DNA from 4 places in the Arthrobacter sp. LjRoot78 genome. Region 3 is predicted to be linked to each of the others. Evidence: riboswitches for the same ligand, from Rfam matches in the RefSeq annotation. Region 3 holds a riboswitch; each other region holds the start of a gene.
The links. A riboswitch is a leader RNA that binds a small molecule or an ion and turns the genes downstream of it on or off. The one in region 3 is predicted to bind thiamine pyrophosphate.
Positions count from the first base shown of each region.

Region 1: linked by a shared signal. The riboswitch ahead of ACSQ1X_RS12130 (bifunctional hydroxymethylpyrimidine kinase/phosphomethylpyrimidine kinase) and the one ahead of thiC (phosphomethylpyrimidine synthase ThiC) in region 3 are both predicted to bind thiamine pyrophosphate.
Region 2: linked by a shared signal. The riboswitch ahead of ACSQ1X_RS20020 (ECF transporter S component) and the one ahead of thiC (phosphomethylpyrimidine synthase ThiC) in region 3 are both predicted to bind thiamine pyrophosphate.
Region 4: linked by a shared signal. The riboswitch ahead of thiO (glycine oxidase ThiO) and the one ahead of thiC (phosphomethylpyrimidine synthase ThiC) in region 3 are both predicted to bind thiamine pyrophosphate.

Region 1 is NZ_CAXUTG020000001.1:2,611,044-2,615,248, forward strand. Features, by position in the region: gene ACSQ1X_RS12130 (bifunctional hydroxymethylpyrimidine kinase/phosphomethylpyrimidine kinase) at 1-1,538, opposite strand, end outside; TPP riboswitch at 1,521-1,618, opposite strand; gene ACSQ1X_RS12135 (Rne/Rng family ribonuclease) at 1,734-4,205, opposite strand, start outside.
Region 2 is NZ_CAXUTG020000001.1:4,299,335-4,303,539, reverse strand. Features, by position in the region: gene ACSQ1X_RS20045 (Na+/H+ antiporter subunit D) at 1-656, shown strand, start outside; gene ACSQ1X_RS20040 (Na+/H+ antiporter subunit E) at 653-1,198, shown strand; gene ACSQ1X_RS20035 (monovalent cation/H+ antiporter complex subunit F) at 1,195-1,473, shown strand; gene mnhG (monovalent cation/H(+) antiporter subunit G) at 1,463-1,939, shown strand; gene ACSQ1X_RS20025 (DUF4235 domain-containing protein) at 1,965-2,228, opposite strand; TPP riboswitch at 2,380-2,520, shown strand; gene ACSQ1X_RS20020 (ECF transporter S component) at 2,594-3,226, shown strand; gene ACSQ1X_RS20015 (ABC transporter ATP-binding protein) at 3,243-4,205, shown strand, end outside.
Region 3 is NZ_CAXUTG020000001.1:2,714,927-2,719,131, reverse strand. Features, by position in the region: gene thiC (phosphomethylpyrimidine synthase ThiC) at 1-1,637, opposite strand, end outside; TPP riboswitch at 1,632-1,739, opposite strand; gene ACSQ1X_RS12660 (amidohydrolase family protein) at 1,824-2,912, shown strand; gene ACSQ1X_RS12655 (VOC family protein) at 2,992-3,864, shown strand; gene ACSQ1X_RS12650 (hypothetical protein) at 3,977-4,205, shown strand, end outside.
Region 4 is NZ_CAXUTG020000001.1:3,052,897-3,057,101, reverse strand. Features, by position in the region: gene ACSQ1X_RS14170 (RNB domain-containing ribonuclease) at 1-1,117, opposite strand, end outside; gene ACSQ1X_RS14165 (ferritin-like domain-containing protein) at 1,159-1,833, shown strand; gene thiE (thiamine phosphate synthase) at 1,834-2,514, opposite strand; TPP riboswitch at 2,541-2,660, shown strand; gene thiO (glycine oxidase ThiO) at 2,653-3,984, shown strand; gene thiS (sulfur carrier protein ThiS) at 3,981-4,205, shown strand, end outside.

The DNA of each region.
Region 1 (4,205 bases), 100 kb from region 3:
AAAAAATCCACCTCGTAGCGGCACGACTGCCGGAAGGCCAGCCGCATGGCCTGCCGTTCCACTTCGGAGGCGGCCTGTGCGGCGTCGTCGGTGATTCGCACCGCTTCCCTGGTGGCGGCGGCGAATTCTTCGTCCGCGTACGTGCGAAGCCAGTCGGCGTAGGGATGGCCCGACGGCGACCCGGCCGCCTGGAACTGACCGTGCAAGGTGGCACCCACCTCGGCGTACAGCCAGAAGCACGGCAGCACGGCGGCCACGAGCACTCCGTAGCTTCCGGAAACAGATGAGGCCAGCAGGTGGTCCACGTAGGACTTGGTGACCGGTCCCAAGGCGGCGTCCACGTTCCGGGTGCTGAGCCACGTCCTGTGCAGTTCGGACTCGACTTCCAAGCATTGCTGTGCCGACCGTGCCCAGAAGAGCTGCTCGGCCTCGGTGGGGGCAATAGCGGCGGCACGGGACAAGACCCTGGAATAGCCGTTCAGGTAGATGGCGTCCTGGGCAAGGTAATACGCGAAGTGCTGCTCGGTAAGGGAGCCGTCGGCCAGGCCGCGGATGAAGTCCAGCCCGTAGATGTCGTCCAGGTCCGGCCCGGCGTCCTGCCGGAGCGCCTCTGCGAACTCTCCTGCAGCCAGCGCATCCTGGCCCTTCGGGGCCAGATGGTGGAAATGGTGTACCGGGCCGTTGCCCGTTCCCACCTCCAGTGCTTCGGCTTCCCGGAGCGCTCCCTGCAGCCACGGCTTCACTGCCCGCAGGGATGCCTCCCAATCCCCCAGCCTTGCCTGCGCGGTGGCCATGCCCGATGACAGGGAACAGCCGGTGCCGTGGCTGTTCCTGGTGTCGATCCGCGCGCCCGGGACCACCACAACGTCCTGGGCGAGCAGCCCTTCGGTGTTGACGAGGGCGTCGGGGCACGCGCCGCCCTCGAGGTGTCCGCCCTTGACAAGGACGGTGGTGCCGGCCTGCGCAGCGAGGCGTTTGCCCTGGGCGAGTGCCGCTTCCCAGTCGTTCGCCAGGGGTTCGCGGAGCAGCATCGCCAGTTCGGCCAGGTTCGGCGTGATGAGGTCGGCCAGGGGCAGCAGTTCGCGCAGTTCCTCCTCGGCAGCCTTCTGCAGGAGCCGGTCCCCGCTGGTGGCGACCATCACGGGGTCGAGAACCACGACGGCGGGACGGGCTTTCCCAAGCCAGCTGCGGACGGCGGCAATCACCGCAGAGTCGCCCAGCATGCCGATTTTGACGGCATCGATGCTGATGTCATCGCTAATGGCCTCGAGCTGCGCAGTCAGGAAGCCGGCCGGCGGAACGTGGACCGCCCGGACGCCGTGGGTGTTCTGTGCCGTCAGGGCAGTAATGGCAGCCATGCCGTATCCCCCGTTAGCGGCAATGCTCTTGAGGTCCGCCTGGATCCCCGCCCCGCCGGACGGGTCGGAGCCGGCGATGGCCAGCACCCTCGGGGTACTGCGCAAGGGGGCGCTGCCTCCTGGTGCGGGCGCTGCGGCGTTGGCAGGGGTGGGCAGGAATGATGAAGCCAAAGGAGACATCCCTTCGCCGGTGCTAACCGGACAGGTTCAACGGGTCTGGATCTCAGCCGGCCCTGTGCGCGGCACCCCGTGTCAGTCCCCTAGCCTAGCTTTTCCCTGCAACGAACTCGCGGGTACGGCCCGAAACCGGCGTATTGCTACGCCTGTTCCGGGCCGCACCCGCGGTGTCAGCTGGCCGGATCAGAGCCTGCCGGATCAGAGCTCCGAAGCCGGGACCCCCACGCCAAGGATGATCGGCTCGTTGGCCGGCGCTTTGGCGGGCGCGTCCTTCTTTGCCGGCTCAGGTGCCTTAGCTTCGTGGGTGTGCCCTGATGCGGCGACCGGGGCAGTCTCGTGGTGCTCCACGGACGTCTCGTTCGCTGCGCCCTGGGCACGGCTCGCGCTCCGGTTGCGGCGGGGACGGCGGGCCCGGCCCTGCACCGCAGTGTGGTCGGTGTAGTCGGCTTCAGGAGCCTGCGCCGCCTGTACCTGCGCCGCCGGCGTTTTGGCCGCCTGCACCTGGGCCGCCGGTGCCTGCGGTTCAACCGGTGATGCCGGCGCCTCAGCCGCGGCAGGTTCGCCAAGGTGGGCGAATGCCTCAGCCAGGCGGTCAAGGGTCAGGGCCGCTCCGGAGGCAGGAGCTTCCCCGGCATGCTCAACGAACGGCAGAGCCACTTTTTCGCCGCCGAACGTCAGGACGGCCGCCGGCCGCCCTGCAGCAGCCACCTCGGCTTCCGACACCTTAGCGGGCCGGGCCGTAGCGGGTGCAGACGGGGTGGCCTGCGTCGGACCCGACTTGGCCGGCGTCCCCGCTTGCCCGGAAAGTACCTGCCCGGCCGGGGCCTGGGCGCCCTGTGCCTGGGCCGCCAGTGCCTGGCCCACTGCCTGTGCTGCCGCGGCCGCGGCCGCAGGTGCTGCATGGCCTGCCTCGGCATCGTGCAGGTGGGCAGCATGCGCTGCCGCTGCGATGTTGGCCAACGCCACGCGTGTCGCTTCAGCCTTGGCATGGCGCTCGGCGTCCGTGGGCTCGTGGTGCACCGGAGCCGGCGTCAGCGGAGCAGCCTCGGAAGACGGCTGGCCGCCCTTGCCCCGGCGGCGGCTCTTACGCTCCGTACGGGGAGGCTGCTGGGCTTCCGTCCGCGGCACGTGGTGCTCGGCGGCCACAACGTTGGCGCGGCGGTGCTCCACGGGCTCGTCGTGGGTGACAATGCCGCGGCCGGCGCAAGCCTCGCACTGCTCGCCGAAGACTTCCAGGAGCCCGGTACCCATGCGCTTGCGGGTCATCTGCACGAGGCCCAGCGAGGTCACTTCAGCAACCTGGTGCTTGGTCCGGTCGCGTCCGAGGCACTCCACCATGCGGCGAAGCACGAGGTCGCGGTTGGATTCGAGCACCATGTCGATGAAGTCAATGACGATGATGCCGCCGATGTCGCGGAGCCGCAGCTGGCGCACCACTTCCTCGGCCGCTTCCAGGTTGTTCTTGGTAACGGTTTCCTCAAGGTTGCCGCCGCTGCCGGTGAACTTGCCGGTGTTGACGTCCACCACGGTCATGGCTTCGGTGCGGTCGATCACCAGGGAGCCGCCGGAAGGCAGGAAGACCTTGCGGTCCAGGGCTTTGTGGATCTGCTCGTCGATCCGCCAGGCCGCGAAGATGTCCGTGTCCTTGGTCCACTTTTCGAGCCGGCCCACCAGGTCCGGGGCCACATAGGTGACGTACGCCTCGATGGTGTCCCAGGCTTCCTCGCCGGAAACGATCAGCTTGGAGAAGTCCTCGTTGAAGACGTCGCGGACTACCTTGATGGTGAGGTCCGGTTCGCCGTAGAGAAGCTCCGGCGCAAGGATTTTGGTGGACGTGGCCTGGCCCTCGATGCCTTCCCACTGGGCGCGCAGGCGGTTGATGTCGTGCGTCAGCTCTTCCTCGGACGCGCCCTCGGCGGCCGTGCGGACAATCACGCCGGCATCTTCCGGAAGGCGGTCCTTGAGGATCCGCTTGAGGCGGTTGCGCTCGACGTCGGGCAGCTTGCGGGAGATCCCGGTCATGGAACCGCCGGGAACGTAGACGAGGTAGCGGCCGGGCAGGGAGATCTGGCTCGTGAGGCGGGCGCCCTTGTGGCCGACCGGGTCCTTGGTGACCTGGACCAGTACGGAGTCGCCGGACTTCAGCGCGTTCTCGATCCGGCGCTGCTTGCCCTCGAGGTTGACGGCGTCCCAGTTGACCTCGCCGGCGTACAGTACGGCGTTGCGGCCGCGTCCGATATCCACGAAAGCGGCTTCCATCGAGGGCAGGACGTTCTGGACCTTGCCCAGGTATACGTTGCCGATCAGGGAGTCCTGCTGGGTCTTCGAAACGAAGTGCTCGGCCAGGACGCCGTCTTCCAGGACGCCGATCTGGATTCTGTCGTCTCGCTGGCGGACGATCATCTGGCGGTCCACGGATTCACGGCGGGCCAGGAACTCCGCCTCGGTGATCACGGTACGGCGGCGGCCGGTGTCGCGTGATTCGCGGCGGCGCTGCTTCTTGGCCTCAAGCCGGGTGGAGCCCTTGACGGACGTGACGCGGTTGTTGACCGGCGCCTCGCTGATGGCCCGGGGCGCACGGACGCGGGTCACGGTGTTGGGCGGGTCGTCGTCTCCCCCGCCCGTGAGCTCGAGGTCCTGGTCGCCACGGCGGCGGCGGCGACGACGGCG
Region 2 (4,205 bases), 1.6 Mb from region 3:
CGGTGTTCTACGTGGCCCACCACATCACCATCCAGACCAGCCTGTTCCTGGTCACGGGCCTGATCGAACGCCGCGGCGGAAGCTCGTCGATCGACCGGGTGGCCGGCCTGGCCAAGCTGTCCCCGATCCTGGCCCTGCTGTTCTTCATACCCGCCATGAACCTGGCCGGAATCCCGCCGTTCTCCGGCTTCCTGGGCAAGCTCGGGCTGCTGCAGGCCGGCGTGCAGCTCGGCACCCCGCTGGCCTACGCCCTGGTGGTCGGAGGCGTCGTGACCAGCCTGCTGACGCTCCTTGCCGTCGCCCGCGTGTGGAACCGCGCATTCTGGCGCAAGCCCGAGGACGCAGAGAACCCCGACCCCGTGCTGCTGGCGGCCCCCGAGGACTCCGACACCGGCGACCGGGCGGGCAAACGCAACGTCACGCTCCTGCCGCGGACCATGGTGGGATCAACCCTGGGGCTCGTTGCCTTCGGCGTGGCGCTCACCGTCTTCGCCGGGCCGCTCTTCAGGGTGGCGGACCAGTCGGCCGTGGACATGCTGGACAGGTCCTCCTACATCCAGGCGGTGCTGGGCGAAAACGCTCCCGTGCCCCCGATCGCGCAGCCTGAACCTGCGGTCCCGCAGCCGGAAGGCCCGCAGCCGGAGGGCCAGAAATGAACCGCCGACGGATCTCTATCCGGCAGGAACTGCCCCTCCTCGTCTGGCTCGTGTTTGTCTGGTGTGCGCTGTGGCAGGACTTCAGCCCCGGAAACCTCCTGTTCGGCGCCCTCATCGCCGTGGTGGTGGCGCGGTTGTTCTACCTGCCCCCGGTGGAACTGGGCGGCCGGTTCAGCATTGTGCGTGCCGTCCCGTTTGCCATCGTCTTCCTTGGCAAGGTGGTGGCCGCCAGCTGCCAGGTGCTGTACCTGGCAGTGGCCCGCGGCCCCAAGGTGACCAACGCCGTCGTCGCCGTCCAGCTCCGCAGCCATTCGGACCTGATGGTCACTGCCACCGGCCACGTCATCTCGCTGATTCCCGGCTCACTGGTGGTGGAGGTGGACCGCTCCACGTCCACGCTCTACATCCACGGGCTGAACGTGCGGAGCGGGGAGGACATCGTGAGCCTGCGCAAGGAAGTCCGGGATGCCGAGGCAGCACTGATCAGGATCATGGGCACGCGTGAAGAACTGGCCGCACTGAAACAGGAGGTGGGCGCATGATGGAAGTCGTCCTGACCGTAACGGCCGTGATCCTGTCACTGGCGGCAGCGGGCGCCATTGTCCGGATCGCCATCGGCCCGTCGCTGTTGGACCGGGTGCTGGCCTCGGACGTGCTGCTGGCCATCATCGGGGCCACGCTCTGCATCGACATGGCCGTGAACCGGCACCTGAACAACCTGATGCTGCTGGTGGCGCTGTCCATCATCGGGTTCATCGGGTCCGTCACGGTGGCGCGCTTCGTGGCCGACCGGCGGGAGCACCCCAATGAATCCTGAACCATCCGCCGTCGACACCATCATTGACGCAGTCTCGGCCGTTTTTATGGTGGTGGGCGCCGTGATGTCCCTCGGCGCGGCCATTGGCCTGTTGCGCTTCCCCGACCTGATGAGCAGGATGCACGCCGCCACCAAGCCGCAGGTGCTGGGCCTATTCCTGCTGCTGGCTTCGGTTGGCCTGCAGCTGCGGACCTGGTGGGTGTGGCCCGTGCTGTTCGTGGCGTGGATCTTCCAGGTCCTCACCGTTCCCGTGTCCGCGCACATGGTGGGCCGGGCCGGCTACCGCACCAAGCACCTGCACAGGGAGCTGCTGACGACGGACGAGCTGGAGGCCGTGGTGCAGAAGGCAGCGGACAAGAAAACCGCCGATAGGCAGGACCCGGGCAGGCAGGACTCAGGCAGGCAGGACCCGGACAAACGCGCAGCGCACGACGACGGTCCCGCCGATGACGGCGCCCCAGCCTAGGGGGACCCCGTAGGAAGGTTGGGGCCTAGACGATGTCCTGGCTCTTGGCGAAGCGGGTGATGGCACGCTGCGTGCCCCGGTTGGCCAGGACCTGGATGATGGCGCTGACAGCCGCGGAGATCAGCGCAAAGGTCAGGGCGCTGCGCAGGGTGGTGGGGACGTCGTTCTTGTCGCCCTTGGGGGGCTTGCGGCCGGTGACCTTTTCCCAGACGACGTCAACGGCCTTCGTGCCGGCGAATCCGGCCAGCAGGCTCACTCCGGTTCCAAGCAGCTTGATGAAAAAACTCATTCCAGTACCCCTTACAGGTGGGAGACGGCGGAAACAGGGCTTCCCCTAGCCTAGCCGCATCAGCCCGCCCCCATCACCGCGCATTGTGACAGTCGGCCCCGGGATTTCGCGGGCCTGCGGGTGTAAACTGAGCCACGCCCATAAGGGCGAATTAATACGACAGGGGAGCGTCGCCGTCGGGGTCACTGGAGCAGTCCAGGAACCGGAGGCGGGCGCTGAGAGTGCGGGCAGCCGCAGACCCTCGAACCTGATCCGGTTAGTACCGGCGCAAGGGAGTCGAGTTCTCAGAGTGTCCGGCAGCAGGCGGCGGAAGCCGCGGCCCTGGCCGGGAAACACTCTCCCCTCCTGTACCTCAGGAGGACGACATGACTGATATTTCTGCAAAGCAGGCGTTGCCGCACAGCAAGTACACCTGGCGCGTGGTGGACATTGTGGTGGCTGCGTTGATCGCAGTGGCCGGCGGCGTCATTTTCTGGGCCTGGTCCCAGGGGGCCGCCGCCGTTTCGCCGGCCATGAACGCCGTTTACCCGCCCCTGACCGGCCTCATCGCCGGCGGCTGGATGATTCCCGCCGTCCTGGGCATGCTGATCATCCGCAAGCCCGGAGCCGCCCTGTTCTGTGAAACGGTGGCTGCCACCGGCGAGCTGATCATGGGCTCGCAGTACGGCGCCTCGGTGCTGTTCTCCGGCTTCGTGCAGGGGCTCGGCGCCGAAATCATCTTCGCGGTGTTCGTTTACAAGAAGTTCAACCTGCCCGTTTCGTTGCTGGCCGGTGCCGGTGCAGGCCTCTTCTGCGGCCTGAACGACTCGTTCGCTCCGTGGGGCTGGAACATCGCCTACGCTGCCGGCGACAAGCTCGCTTACATCATTTTCACCGCCATTTCCGGCGCCATCATTGCCGGTGCGCTGTCCTGGGTCGCCACCCGCGGCCTGGCCCGGACCGGTGTGCTCAGCTCCTTTGCCTCCCGCAAGGCAGCAACGGAGCCCGTCTTCTCCTGACGAACGCACCCCGCTCATGACATCTTCGGACAACGTCCGCCCGGCAGCGGTCACGGCACGCGGCTGGGGCTGGCGGCACGCCGGCCGGTCCCGGCCCGCCGTCCGCGGCCTGGACCTGGACATTCAGCCGGGCGAACGCGTGCTGCTGCTGGGCCCCTCCGGCGCCGGCAAATCGACGCTGCTGCACGCCCTCGCCGGCGTGCTCGGCGACAGCGACGCCGGCGCCCACCACGAGGGCGTGCCGGACGCCGACGACTCAGACGAGACGGGCACCCTCCTGATCGACGGCGCCCCGCCGCGTGCACAGCGCGGCCGCGCCGGCCTGATGCAGCAGGACCCCGAGACGCAGGTGGTCCTTTCCCGCGTGGGGGACGACGTCGCCTTCGGCGCCGAGAACCTTGCCGTGCCTCGTGCGGACATCTGGACACGCGTGGGAGAAGCGCTCGACGACGTCGGGCTGGCCCGCCTGCCGCTGGACCACCCGACGTCGGCCCTTTCCGGCGGACAGAAGCAGCGCCTGGCGCTCGCCGGCATCCTTGCCATGCGCCCGGGACTGCTGCTCCTCGACGAGCCCACCGCCAACCTTGACCCCGCAGGGGTCCTGGAGGTCCGGGACGCCGTGGGCCGGTGCTTGGACAAGACCGGGGCAACGCTGGTGGTGGTGGAACACCGGGTGGGCGTGTGGAAAGACCTGGTGGACCGGATCGTGGTGCTGCAGCCGGGTTCGGCCACGGATTCCGCAGTGCTCCTGGACGGGCCGCCGGACCAGGTCCTGGCAGAAGCCCGGGACATGCTCGTTGCCGCCGGCGTCTGGGTGCCCGGGTACGTGCCCGCCACCCGGGCACGGTCCGGTGCCGCACTGGTGGGTGCCGCGGGAGCGCACGGTGCGGGAGTGAACGGCGCGGGAGTGCCGGCGGCCGCGGGTGTGCCCGGTAACGGGAACCTCCTGCTGGCCGCGGAGCGCCTAGCCGTTTCCCGC
Region 3 (4,205 bases):
ATTGAGCAGAAATGCGCAGTCTTCGCCGGTTCCGCAGGCAGCGTCTCGTCATGGAAGGCTTCAGCCGTGACAGGGTCCAGAGACAGGGAAAACTGGTCCCGCCACCGGAATTCGAACCGTGCCTTGGACAGGGCGTCGTCACGTTCATGTGCCCCCGGGTGGCCCTTGGCGAGGTCGGCGGCGTGGGCGGCGATCTTGTAGGTGATCACGCCGGTCTTCACGTCGTCCTTGTTCGGCAGCCCCAGGTGTTCCTTGGGTGTGACGTAACAGAGCATGGCCGTGCCGTAGCGGGCGATTTCCGTGGCGCCGATGGCGGAGGTGATGTGGTCATAGCCCGGAGCTATGTCCGTGACTAGCGGCCCCAGGGTGTAGAAGGGAGCTCCCTTGCAGAGTTCCTGCTGGCGCTCCACGTTTTCCCTGACAAGGTGGAACGGCACATGCCCCGGGCCTTCCACCATCACCTGGACATCGAATTCCCAGGCACGCTGCGTCAGCTCAGCCAAAGTATCCAGCTCGGCGAACTGGGCGGCGTCGTTCGCGTCCGCCGTCGCGCCGGGCCGCAGCCCGTCGCCGAGCGAGAACGCAACGTCGTACTTGGCGAAGATCTCGCACAGCTCGTCGAAGTGCGTGTAGAGGAAGTTCTCCTGGTGGTGGGCCAGGCACCACCCTGCCATGATGGATCCGCCGCGGGAGACGATGCCGGTGACGCGGTTGGCCGTCAGCGGAACGTAGCGCAGCAGGACTCCGGCGTGGATGGTCATGTAGTCCACACCCTGCTCGCACTGTTCGATCACCGTGTCGCGGAAAATTTCCCAGGTCAGTTTGTTGGCCTCGCCGTTGACCTTCTCCAGGGCCTGGTAGATGGGCACGGTGCCGATCGGCACCGGCGAGTTGCGGATGATCCATTCCCGGGTGGTGTGGATGTCGTCTCCGGTGGAAAGGTCCATCACCGTGTCGGCACCCCACTGGGTGGCCCACTGCAGCTTGTCGACCTCCTCGGCGATGGAGCTGGTAACAGCCGAGTTGCCGATGTTGGCGTTGATCTTCACAAGGAAGGCCTTGCCGATGATCATCGGCTCGGATTCCGGGTGGTTGATGTTGTTGGGGATGATGGCGCGGCCCGCGGCAACTTCGCTGCGCACCAGCTCAACATCGCAGTTTTCCCGCAGTGCGACGAACTGCATTTCGGGAGTCACCACGCCCTTCCTGGCGTAATGCATCTGCGTGACGGTCCGTCCCGCGACAGCGCGGCGGGGCACCGGCTGCGCGCCCTTCCACTCCGCGGAGGCAGCGCCTCGGCGCACGGCCGACTTCCCGTCGTCGAGGAGGTTCCGTTCCCTGCCGCTGTACGGCTCGGTGTCCGCCCTGGATTCAATCCACCGGGTCCTGAACGGTTCCAGTCCCACCACGGGATCGCTGCCGGGCCCCGCTGTCCGGTAGACCCGGAACGGCGGGTTTGCCGCGCCGCCCGGCGAGTCCTCCAAGGCAATCTCGGTCACCGGCACCCGGATCCCGGTGGCTTCGTCGGCGATGAAGGCCAGTGAATGGGACTTCAGGGACTGCGTTTCATGAGTGCCCGCCTGGCCGGCGGTGGATCCATTTTGGGCACGGGACAGCTGTGTTTCTGGTGTATTCACGGAATACTCACTTCCTTCGCCGGCATTACCCGGACAGGTTCAACGGTCGCAGGCCGCGTCAGCCCGATCTCAGCCCCTGCAGGGGCACCCGTGTGGTCGTAGACGAAGCTACCACAGGCCCGGGCAGCGTCCACGTCACACGACGTTCACATCCAACGACCGGAACCGGCGGTCTAGGCTTGAGGCATGCGTGGAATCATCGAATTCACCGGAACGGTGCTGACCGCTCCAGACCAGGAACGGGACGGCCTCTGGGCCGTGGACGGCAGGCTGACGTTCAGTCGGCCGGCGGGTCCGCCGGATGTGGTGCTGGATGGCTGGGTGCTTCCGGGCCTCGTGGACGCACACTGTCACATCGGTCTTGGACCTGACGGCGATGTGTCCGAGTCCATCGCCGAGGAGCAGGCCGTCACGGACCTGATGGCCGGCACGCTGCTGGTCCGCGACGCGGGAGCGGTACATGACACGCGCTGGATCCAGCAGCGTCCGGAGCTGCCGCGGATCATCCGGGCGGGACGCCACATTGCCAGGACCCGCCGCTATCTGCGGGGATTCGCCGTCGAAGTTGAGCCGGACGGACTGGTCGAGGCGGTGCGCAAGCAGGCGCTCGCGGGTGACGGCTGGGTCAAGATCGTGGGGGACTGGATCGACCGCGACGCCGGTGACCTTTCGGCGTCGTTCCCCGCCGCCGTGGTCCGGGATGCTGTCCGCGCCGCCCACGATGAAGGTGCCCGGGTGACGGCGCACTGTTTCGCCGAGGAGACGCTGGATGACATGCTCGACGCCGGCATCGACTGCATCGAACACGGCACCGGACTCCTGCCACGGCACATACCCCGCTTCGTGGAACAACGCGTCCCGATTGTTCCCACGCTGATCAATATTGCGACGTTCCCGGACATCGCGGCCCGGGCGGAAGCAAAGTTTCCGGTTTACGCAGCACACATGCGCGCCTTGTGGCAGCGGCGGAACGAGCGGATTGTGGAAGCTTTCGAGGCGGGCGTGCCGATCTACGCCGGGACAGACGCGGGCAGCGTCATCGGCCACGGCCGGATAGTGGATGAGATCCATGCGCTCCACACCGCCGGCCTGCCGGCGGCGACGGCGCTCGACGCGGCGTCGTGGGGCGCCCGGAAGTGGCTGGGAGCGGACGGTATCGCCGAGGGTGCCAGCGCCGACGTCGTACTGTGCGAACAGGACCCCAGGATCAATCCGGAAACGCTGCGGAACCTCACCTACATCATTCTTCGCGGTCGGCAGCTCCACCAGGAATAAATTGAAGGTTCAAGTAATTTAACTCTATGTAAGCGTCACCGGAGGACCGGAGGCGGAGTTTCGGGAGTTTGGAGTTGCCATGACCACAGAATCCAGCAAGGACCTGCTGCCGGCGGATCTCGCCATGGGCACGGTGATGCTCAAGGTGGGGGACATGAAGCTGATGACCGATTACTACCAGCGCGCGCTCGGGCTGGAGGTCGTGGCTGAGCAGGATGGCGGCGTGTACCTTGGCCGGCGCGGAACGCCCCTGGTCCATCTCGCACCCGCACCCGGGCTCAACCTTCCGGCCCGGGGTGAAGCCGGACTGTTCCACACGGCCCTGCTCTTCGGGGACAGGCCGGCGCTCGCTGCCACGGTGGCTTCAGCGGCCCGGTATGAGCCGCGGCTGTTCACCGGGAGCGCCGACCACCTCGTCAGCGAGGCTTTCTACTTCAGCGACCCCGAGGGCAACGGCATCGAGCTGTACTGGGACCGTCCCCGTAGCGACTGGTCCTGGGAGGGGACCAATGTGGTCATGGACAGCCTTGCCCTCCCGCCGCAGCGGTTCCTGCAGGAATTCCTGACCGAGGAAGCGGTAAGCGGGCAGCGTGAGGCGCATGCCGGCGTCGGGCACGTCCACCTTCAGGTGGGCGACGTCCAGTCGGCCCATGACTTCTACGTGGGCACCCTTGGTTTCGAGAAAACCGCCGGATGGCACGGGCAGGCCCTGTTCGTCTCCGCCGGCGGCTACCACCATCACATGGCAATGAACGTCTGGAACAGCCGCGGCGCAGGGCCCCGTAAGGACACCCTTGGCCTGGGCGAAGTCCTGATCGAAGTGCCGGGAACGGACGACGTCGGCGCGCTCGCCGACCGTTTGCGGGTTGCCGGTGCGGCGTCCCACCACACGGGAGCGGAGCTGCGTTTCGAGGATCCGTGGCGCAACCGGATCCGCGTCGCCGTCCGCTGAGGCGTCGCTGACCTGCGCGTCCTTCTGCGTTAGGCTGATTCCGGAAGTCCGGGGCAGCTGCGAAGGTGCCCGACGGGACCATTGCAGCGCCGACGGAATGAGGATGATTTCCATGGGTTTCACTGAAATCTTTGTTTCCACCCACGATGAGGCGCTCAAGCGCGCGGGGGCACTTGAGGGCGGCGGGCCCGCGGCTCCGGACTCGCTGCGGATTCCGGACATCAGCGATTTCGAGATTGAGCAGCTCGGCGACCTGGCAGGAGCGGCCGTGCACGCGGCTGGGGCGGACTATGAACTCGCCATGGTGGACGTGGCCAGCGATTCCCTCCTGGGCGTACCGG
Region 4 (4,205 bases), 340 kb from region 3:
CAGTGCGGTTGCTCAGCGCCTCGCAGATCACCAGGACAAAACGGTCTATCAGCCGCCGCAGCGGGGCCGTGGTGTGCGCGTAGGCAGCTCCGATTGCCGACTGGATGGCGTCCTTCGGCACTGTGCCGTCAAAGGGCGTATAGCCGGCGCCCCGGAACAACATGCCGGCGGAATGCAGGATGGCCAGCTGCCTGGGGTCCGTGGGATCAAGGGAGCGCAGGTACTCCCCGTAGCTCGCCCGGCCGTCCCAGGGCTTTCCGAGCGCGTTCGTCTGCCGTTTGAAGTGCAGGAGCGAGCGTTCGTCGGGCGAAGGCATGGTCCGCAGGATCCCCACTTTGCCTTCCAGCATCAGGTCCGCCGCAGCCATGCCGGTCATGAGGGAGATCTGGGCGTTCCAGTCCTCCACCGGAAGGGACGGAGCAGCGACAATGCGGTAGCCGCCGTCGGGCAGCTGTTCAATGTCCTGTTCCGGCATGTTCAGGCTGGCTCCGCCGCGCAGCCTCTCCAGTTCCACCCGCTTGAGCCCCACTTCCTTGAGCAGCTGCAGGACGGGGGCGGCAGTGCCGGCATCGAGTTCGGCCTGGACGCCCTTGTAGCTGAGCTTGGCACGGCTCCGGATTTTGGCACGGCGCACCAGCACTGACTGCACGCGGGCCCCCGCGTCCAGGCTGAACTCCCAGACGAAAGCGGAGCACATTTGTCCGGCCAGCAGGCTGCCCGCCTGTTCGCTGATGACTTCCGGGTGAAGCGGAATCCGGCCGTCCGGGGCGTAGAACGTCTGCCCCCGGCGGCGTGTTTCGGCGTCCAGCGCCCCGCCGGGTGCCACAAAGGACGGCACATCGGCGATGGCGTAGAAAACCTTGTACCCGTCGCCTGACCGCTCGATGAACAGGGCCTGGTCCAGGTCCGTGGACGACGCCGGATCTATGGTCACAAAGCCCACATCCGTGAGGTCCAGGTCCGGCATCTTGTGTTCCGCAATGGCCGCCAGCGCATCCTGAAGGACATCATCAGGAAACGGCCCCGGCAGCTCCAACTCCGTACGGAGCGCGTTCAACGCGTCGGCCAACCGGTTGGTCTGTTCGTGGACACTTGGAGTCAGGCGATGATGGGACACGAAAGTCAGGTTAGCTCCATTTCCGCCATTAGTCTTGGACGATGAGCTCAACCCCGGCTGACACTGCTCGCTACAACCGCTTCGTCGCGGACCTGTTCGGAATGATGGCCTACGGCGAGCTTTCGGCCTTTGAGCGGTTTGCCGCCGACGCACGGTATTCACCCACCCTCCACGACCGGGCGGTGCTCGGCAGGATAGCCGTAGTGGAGTTCCGGCACTACGAACTGGTGAGCGCCCGGCTCGAGGCCAGGGGGATCGACGCCGAGGACGCCATGTTGCCTTTCCAGCCAGCCGTGGACTACTTCCATTCGCGGACACGCCCGGCCGACTGGTACGAATCGCTGATGAAGGCCTACGTCATCGACACGGTCTCTGCCGACTTCTACCGGGCCATCTCACAATACGTCGACGCCGAAACGCGGGAACTCATCGAACAGATCCAGGCCTCCGATGAAACGACGGAGGTTCTCCGCGACCGGCTCAAGGGTGCCCTCGCCGATGATCCCAGGCTCGCCTCCAGGCTGGCGCTGTGGGGCAGGCGGCTGCTGGGCGAAGCCCTGACCCAGGCGCAGCGCGTCAGCTATGAGCATGCGTTCCTGGGAAGCCTGATCGGCGGCGAGGACACCGCCGAGGCGAAAGACCTGGTCAGCGGCCTGATCGCCGGGCTGGCGGAAAACCACTCCAAGCGGATGACGCAGCTCGGACTGACCGGATAGTCAGGATGCGCCGGTGTCGAGCGCTTCGAGCAGTGACCGCGCGGCCGCGGCGGGATCGTCCGCCTCGGTGATGGCGCGGACCACCACAATCCGCTGCGCCCCTGCAGCCACCACCTGCTCAACGTTGCCCAGGTCAATGCCGCCGATGGCGAACCACGGAACCGTCGTCCCGGCGGCCGCTTCTTTGCCGGCGGCGCTTGCCGCGTAGCGGAGCAGGTCGAGGCCGACGGCGGCCCGCCCCGGCTTCGTGGGGGTGGCCCAGACCGGCCCCACGCAGAAGTAGTCCAGTCCTCCGGTACCGCGGGATGCGGCCCTGGCGGCGTCGATCTGCCCGGTGCTGTGCGTTGACAGGCCGATGAGGGCTTCGTTGCCGAGGAACTTCCGGGCCGCCGCCAGCGGAAGATCCTTCTGTCCGATGTGGAGCACGGGCGCGCCGGAAAGCGAGGCGATGTCCGCGCGGTCGTTGACCGACCACAGGCGCCCGTGGCGGCGCGCAGCGGACTCCAGCACAGCAAGAAGTTCGAGCTCTTCGGCCGCCTCCAGGTTCTTGTCGCGGAGCTGGATGATGTCGACGCCACCGGCGTAGGCGGCATCCACGAAGTCTTCGAAATCGCCGCGGTCCGTGCGGGCGTCAGTGCAGAGGTACAGGCGGGCATCGGTGAGGAGAGCTTGCTCGGTCATGGCACCAGCCTAGTTCCCCTAAACTGGGGGAGTACCGCGGGAGCCCGCAGCAGCTGTCACAAAGCTGCAGGGCTGAGAGGGCGTCAGAGCCGACCGCTTGACCTGATCCGGTTAGTACCGGCGTAGGGAAGGATGACTATGGCCCCGCATACCCCAGCAGGCAGCCCCGCCGCGCGCAGCCGCGACATCAGCGCCGACGTCGCCGTGGTTGGCGGCGGAATCATCGGCCATGGCATCGCCTGGGAGGCCCGGCAGTCGGGCCGGTCCGTGGTGCTCATCGATGACGCGCCCGGTACGGGAGCGAGCTGGGCCGCCGCCGGCATGCTGGCACCGGTCAGCGAACTCCATTACCAGGAGGAGGACCTCCTGGAGCTCATGCTTCACTCCTCCGGGCTGTGGCCCGCGTTTGCGGCGAGCCTTGAAACCGAGGGGGTTCCCGGGGAATCCGGCAGCGGCGGCCGGGACACCGGCTACCTCACGACGTCGACCCTCGCCGTGGGGGCCGACGCCGCCGACCGCCGCGCGCTCGCCGACCTGCGCGGCGTCCAGCTGTCGAGCGGCCTCACCGTGGAACCGCTGACCGTCAGGGAAGCGCGGGCACGGGAGCCGTTGCTGAGTCCCGGGATCTCCTGTGCCTTCGACATCCCGGCGGACCACCAGGTGGATCCCCGAAAGCTCCTCGCCCTCATCGCGGAGTCGCTGGCAGGTTCCGCCGTGCGCCGGCGGGCGGCCGGCCTGCTGTGGGAGGACGGGCGGGTCAGCGGCGTCAGCCTGGCCGGGGGAGGTGCAGTGCACGCAGCGGAGACGATTATTGCCAACGGGCTGGAGTCTGCGTCCCTCGGCGGGCTGCCCGCGGGACTGAAGCTGCCCCTCCGCCCGGTGTACGGGGACATCCTGCGGCTGCGGGTCCCCGCCTACCTGCGGCCGCTGCTGACATCCACCGTCCGCGGCATGGTCCATGGGGTTCCCGTCTACATCGTGCCCCGGCAGGACGGAACCGTGGTGATCGGGGCCACGCAGCGTGAAGACGCCCTCCCGGGGGCAGACGCTGCGGACCTTGGAGCCGGACACGCAACGCCGGTCCGTTCAGCCGTTTCAGCCGGCGGCGTCTACCAGCTGCTCCGTGACGCGCAAGTGCTGGTTCCGGCCGTCGCCGAACTGGAACTCCTGGAAGCCACGGCAAGGGCGCGTCCGGGAACGCCGGACAACGCGCCGCTGCTGGGGCGCGTAGCCGCTGCGGGAACCGGCAAGGACGTCGAAGGGCTGATCATTGCCACCGGATTCTTCCGGCACGGCGTCCTGCTCACTCCTGCGGCAGCGTCCATCTGCAGGGAGCTCATGGACGGCACCGCCGACGTCCGCTGGGCGCCTTTCCGGCCCGACCGGTTTTCCGGCCTTTCGCCAACGCCGGCAACACCGGCAACGCCACCGAACATCGTCACAATTGACCCGAACAAGGAAACAGCATGAACATCACACTGAACGGCACCGTCCATGCGGTGGACGACGGAGCGTCTGTCACCACCCTCATCAGCCAGGTCACTGGCAGGAACCTCGCCCCCAACGGGCAGGCCGCCGACGGCCGGAAGCTGGGCGTCGCAGTGGCCCGGAATTCCGAGGTGGTGCCGCGCAGCCAGTGGTTCGTCACGGCGCTCGCCGAGGGCGACGACGTCGAACTCGTTACCGCGGTA